2 regions of the Yersinia fenwicki genome follow, and region 1 is predicted to be linked to the other one. Evidence: predicted binding sites of a transcription regulator. Region 1 holds the regulator's gene; the other holds the start of a gene.

Region 1 (3,193 bases):
AAAGGATTCGTCGGATAGACGACCCGGGATTATTCTGTTGCGGTAGTGATCTAATACATCCATTAAATCAATATCATTTCCAATGAGTACTCTATTCAATAGTCCGAGAATTCATCTTTGTCTTAATGTTCAACCTATTGAATAAACCATCGAAACATGGAAAACCTAAAATAGAAAGTATGCCCCTTATTACGGGGCATTTACTTTCATTTCTTATAGTTACTGGTAGATCTTGGCAGTGGCATGCCAGTTGTTCTCTTCGCGAGCTTCAATCACTTTGTAAGCTTTAGCGCCCATTGCATCGGCTTTATCAGACAGTGCCTGGCGAATATCAGAAGGTGCACCATTCAGGCCGCTGACGGTAATAGTCCCCATTGGCTGTAAGTTAGCGGCTTGATTTTCACTGATTGAATCAGCTGCAAAAACACCAAATGACAGTGCAGATAGAATGCTCATTGTTGCGATAGTAGTTTTAACTTTCATGTTATTGCCTCTATTTATTTTTTATCACTTCACAAGAAGTGTGATTTACGTCACGAAAATGAGTATACATCTAGTAACTAAGAATATTAATAGCTCGCTAATAATATTTAATGTCACTTTATCGTGAGTTATTACTTTTTAAGAACGAAAAGGAATAAAAATTGATTAAAAAACAGTAGGTTTAAGAAAAAATAGTGTTTTTTCAATACGATAAGTGTTTTTGACTAAAAGTGCGAAAGAGTATGGTGACTTTGACCATAAATAGAATAAAAGCAGGGGTATTAAGTGATTTTAAATAGATGAGGCAGTCTGATGCCCTGTTTATTGCGAGGTATTTAGGGCTAATAAGGTAGACGTGTACCAAATAAGAAAATGCGGCATATAAGGCCGCATCTATAAATTCGCGGAAAATTAAAGCTCTTGTTCGAACAAACGGAGGATGGCCTCGTGTAACTGTTCGACAGTGAAACCTCTGGCTGGTGTGGTAAAAATAGTATCGTCACCGGCAATGCTGCCTAGAATACCTTCCGCTTTACCTAATGAGTCCAGTAGACGTGCGATCAATTGGGCCGCGCCTGGGCTGGTGTTAATCACTACTACCGAATCGTTATAATCGACATCTAATACCAAGTTCTTTAGTGGGCTGCTGGTTGTCGGAACACCTAATTCAGCCGGTAAACAATAAACCATCTCCATTTTTGCATTACGCGTTCTGACCGCACCAAATTTGGTCAACATGCGAGAAACTTTGGACTGGTTAATATTTTCAAAGCCTTCTTCCTGTAAGGCCAAAACGATTTCACCTTGAGAACTGAATTTCTCTTCTTTCAATAGCGCTTTAAACGCCTTGATAAGATCTTCTTGTTTGGCGGGGTTACGCATTTTTTATGCCCTGAACAGTCAATAGTGAATAGGATTATTATGCATATAAATGAATTTTTATTCAACATGACTATGGAGTATTGGTGATAAAAGCACTGATATCAAGGTGTGCTGAAATTTCAACCCTACTCGCCTGTTACGATTATGCTAAATCAGCTTTATTTAACATTTGTACTGAGTAGCTAAAATGTTATTAAAATGATGTTGTTTTGATGTAAAGGAAGGGTGTAATGTAACCGCCGATTAACCTGTCATGAATACTGAGAAGAACTTTAGAATAATGTGCGCTATATCATTAATGAATAAGCGATTTAATCTAAAATAGACAAACTTTATGTGCCTTTTTGATGCGCGATATCTCAATCTGACTGTTAATAGATTGTGTTTAAAATCGCAATAAATTAAGGTTCGTAAATAGATGAATTCACGGCAAATTTAAATTAAATATAATAAGGAGTATAGGATGAAAGTTGCAGTTCTCGGTGCCGCTGGTGGTATCGGCCAGGCCCTCGCTCTTCTACTCAAGACCCAGCTTCCTTCAGGTTCAGACCTCTCATTATATGATATCGCGCCAGTGACTCCTGGTGTTGCGGTTGATCTGAGCCATATCCCAACGGCTGTTAACATTAAAGGTTTCAGCGGGGAAGATGCTACCCCGGCCCTGAAAGGGGCAGATATTGTTCTGATCTCTGCGGGTGTCGCACGTAAACCTGGCATGGATCGCTCAGATCTGTTCAATGTGAACGCGGGTATTGTTCGTAATCTGGTTGAGCAAATCGCGCATACTTGCCCGAAAGCCTTAATTGGTATCATTACTAACCCAGTGAATACAACCGTTGCTATTGCGGCAGAAGTGCTGAAAAAAGCCGGTGTTTACGATAAAAACAAATTATTCGGTATTACGACCCTCGATACTATCCGCTCAAATACCTTTGTTGCAGAACTGAAAGGTAAGCAACCTCAGGATATCGAAGTACCAGTTATTGGCGGCCATTCAGGTGTGACCATTCTTCCATTGCTTTCACAAATTCCAGGTGTCAGCTTCACAGAACAAGAAGTTATTGATCTGACTAAGCGTATCCAGAATGCAGGTACTGAAGTTGTTGAAGCAAAAGCCGGTGGCGGGTCAGCGACCCTGTCTATGGGGCAAGCAGCTGCACGTTTTGGTCTTTCTTTGGTTCGTGCCTTACAAGGCGAAAGCAATGTTGTGGAATGTTCTTACGTTGAAGGTGATGGCAAGTATGCCCGCTTCTTTGCTCAGCCAATTCTATTGGGTAAAGATGGCGTAGCCGAACGGAAAGATATCGGCAAACTGAGTGCTTTTGAACAACAAGCATTGGAAAGTATGCTAGATGTTCTGCATAAAGATATTGAGTTAGGCGAGCAGTTCGTCAAATAAATCAGTGTAGTAGGGGCTATAGTAGCCCCTAGAATGACACCATCAACCGCCGATGCAGTTTATTGGCGGTTTTTTTATGCTTCGGTTATAGGTTGTCTTATTCTCACTTTTCGGTCGAGAAGTGCACCGGTTTTTAAGTCAAAATAGCGTGTCGGCCAAATTTCAGAAGGATGAATTTCCAGACATTCTGCAATCAACCATTCCCCCTTAGGCCAAGGCCGAGTTAGCGCATTAGCAAGCGTGGATGAGCTTAAACCTGCTTTTCGAGAGACTGCTGCCAGAGTGGTGTCTTTTTTACGTAGTGCCGCAATGATGTCGGCTGGGTGCCAATCAGATTTCCTTAAAATCATCTTTAATCCTTTTTTTTTCTAAGCCGCTGGCGTGTTAGTGATATAAATAACGGTACATTGTTAATCGTACGGTGAACAG
Region 2 (3,193 bases), 400 kb from region 1:
TTTCAGCAAAAAAACATCATTTTTGGGGATATTTCTGAAATTTAATTACCAGAGGCAGGTTATCAGTCTTTCTAATGGGCAAAATTGATCACCTACCTCATAAGGGGTAACTATTGCTGGCAGAAATGATCGACTAATTGACCAATCAGCTCACGAGTGGGTTCAATAAAGGCCATATCGATAAATTCATCCGGCTGATGGGCTTGATTGATGGAGCCGGGCCCTAGCACTAATGTCGGGCAAATTTGCTGAATAAACGGCGCTTCGGTGCAGTAGTTCACTACCGCCGTGCGCTCACCCAGTAATTTCTCAATAACCTCGACCATATGATGATCTGTCGGACATTCATAGCCCGGAATCGGTGGATGCAGTTGGTCAATACTCAAGCGACCCGGCCAGCGGGCACTGACGGGGGCCAGTGCTTCAGTCATCAATTCATCCAAATCACTTAATGTCAGCCCCGGTAACGGGCGGATATCCATATGTAATTCACAGCAAGCGCAGATACGGTTTGCAGCATCACCTCCATTGATGTGGCCGAAATTCATTGTCGGATAAGGGATAGCAAATGCCGGGTTGTTATAACGTTCTTGCAAAGTGGTACGCAGCTTCATTAGCTCGGTAATAGATTCATGCATCAAATCAATAGCATTGACGCCACGCGCTGGATCACTGGAATGGCCGGACTGACCGGTAATACGGATAGCATTGGAAATATGGCCTTTGTGCGCACGCACCGGTTGCAGTGATGTTGGCTCACCGATAATGGCAAAGTCAGGGCGTAATTGGGTGGAAGCGGCAAAATAGCGTGCGCCCGCCATGGTAGTCTCTTCATCAGCGGTTGCGAGGATATACAGCGGCTTACTCAATGTGCTGGCATCGATATCACGTACCGCATCAAGAATAAAGGCAAAGAAGCCTTTCATGTCGGCAGTACCCAGACCATACAATTTATTATCATGCTCGGTCAGAGTGAAAGGGTCGCGCGTCCAGCGGCCTTCATCGTAAGGTACGGTATCGGTATGACCTGCCAAGAGTAGCCCACCGCTGCCCTCTCCGCTGCTTTTTTTGCCAACAGAGTTTTCACCAATAGAGGCAAGTAGATTAAATTTGTGGCGTGTATCCGGTACCGGCTGGATTTCGACGCGAAAACCCAGATCAGCAAACCATCCGGCCAACAAGTTGATTAACGCCTCATTACTTTGATCGAGGGCGCTATCGGTTGCGCTGATCGATGGCGTTGCGATTAGCGCCCGATACAGCTCAATAAATGGAGGTAATTTCATCTTCACTGTTGACAGCCTTTGGTTAGGGTAGTATCAATATTCATGCATTAATTATGAATAAAAATACATTAAGCTTGAGTGTAAGGGAACCTAAAAACACCCTTAAATCTACGAAAATGTCAATGCTCAATCACGTGGGGGAACAGTAAAACCTTGCTGAGAACCCAAATGCCGGTTTTGACTACTTATGTCTTTATACCGAATAACATTTTTATACCCAAAGTACTAAGGGCAAGGTGAACTGAACCCATGTTGAATACGCTAATTGTTGGTGCCAGTGGTTATGCCGGAGCTGAGCTTACGGCTTACCTGAATCGTCACCCACATATGAACATAACCGGTTTAACGGTTTCAGCGCAAAGTGCAGATGCAGGGAAATTACTTTCTGATCTGCATCCGCAGCTAAAAGGCATTATCGATCTTCCGCTACAGCCCTTGGTGGATGTGGCTCAAGCGGCAAAAGGTGTGGATGTTGTCTTCCTCGCCACCGCTCATGAGGTCAGCCATGATTTAGCGCCACAATTCCTGGCAGCGGGTTGTGTGGTATTCGACCTCTCCGGTGCATTCCGGGTTCAGGATGCGGCGTTTTATAGTCAATATTACGGTTTTGAGCATCAACATGCCGATTGGTTGGATAAAGCGGTCTATGGATTAGCTGAATGGCAGGCTGAGCAAATTAAGCAGGCCCAATTGATCGCGGTCCCAGGTTGTTATCCAACCGCATCCCAGCTGGCGCTTAAACCGTTAGTGGAAGGCGGTTTGCTCAATGATGCACAGTGGCCAGTGATTAACGCCGTCAGCGGTGTGAGTGGCGCGGGTCGCAAAGCCAGTATTGGCAACAGTTTCTGTGAAGTGAGTTTGCAACCCTATGGTTTGTTTAATCATCGTCATCAGCCGGAAATTGTCGCCCACCTTGGTACGCCAGTGATTTTTACTCCGCACTTGGGGAATTTCGCCCGCGGTATTTTAGCGACCATTACCTGCCGTCTGAATGCGGGTGTGACAGCACAAGATATCGCTGAGGCATACCATAATGCCTATCAGGATAAGCCGCTAGTTCGGCTGTATAAGCAAGGCGTACCGGCGCTGAAAGCGGTGGTGGGTCTACCTTTCTGTGATATCGGTTTCTCTGTGCAGGGTGAACATTTAATTATTGTTGCGACAGAAGATAACCTGCTCAAAGGCGCGGCAGCGCAGGCCGTGCAATGTATGAATATACGTTTTGGCTTTGCGGAAACCCAATCTCTGTTGTGAGTAATAAAACGCTAAGCAGCAGAGGTTTTAACCGAGTCAGAACTGAAATTTTTTCTAATTATATTGAGGCGAAACATGATAAATCCGTTGGTCATTAAATTAGGTGGCGTGTTGCTCGACAGCGAAGAAGCGCTGGAACGCCTGTTTACTGCATTGGTGACCTATCGTGAGAAGCATGAGCGCCCGCTTGTGATTATGCACGGTGGTGGTTGTCTGGTTGATGATCTGATGAAAAAACTCGCGTTGCCGGTGGTGAAGAAAAACGGCCTGCGTGTGACGCCTGCAGATCAAATTGACATTATTACCGGGGCATTAGCGGGTACCGCCAACAAAACATTGCTGGCCTGGGCGGTTAAACATGACATCAATGCGGTTGGCTTATGCTTGGGTGATGGTAATACCGTGTCGGTCACCCCGCTGGATGCGGCACTTGGCCATGTGGGCAAAGCCGAAGCTGGCTCACCGGCTTTAGTACAAATCTTACTGGCCGCAAATTACATGCCTATCATCAGCTCTATTGGTATTACTAAAGATGGTAGTCTGATGAATGTAAATGCCGATCAGGCAGCGACTGCTTTGGCTGCGACATTGGGAGCCGATTTAATTTTGCTGTCGGATGTCAGTGGGATTTTAGATGGCAAAGGCCAGCGCAT

The links. Region 1 encodes ArgR, which controls arginine synthesis, uptake and breakdown. Its sites were predicted from a motif close to ANTGAATAAAAATACANT; they were not measured.
Region 2: the regulator ArgR is predicted to act here: its motif matches at 1,339-1,356, upstream of argC (N-acetyl-gamma-glutamyl-phosphate reductase).

What each region holds. Positions count from the first base shown of each region.
Region 1 is NZ_CP170755.1:4,125,042-4,128,234, reverse strand. Features, by position in the region: gene yhcN (peroxide/acid stress response protein YhcN) at 220-483, opposite strand; gene argR (transcriptional regulator ArgR) at 895-1,365, opposite strand; gene mdh (malate dehydrogenase) at 1,829-2,764, shown strand; gene ACF3VQ_RS18675 (helix-turn-helix domain-containing protein) at 2,839-3,114, opposite strand.
Region 2 is NZ_CP170755.1:4,520,373-4,523,565, reverse strand. Features, by position in the region: gene argE (acetylornithine deacetylase) at 111-1,286, opposite strand; gene argC (N-acetyl-gamma-glutamyl-phosphate reductase) at 1,536-2,540, shown strand; gene argB (acetylglutamate kinase) at 2,616-3,193, shown strand, end outside.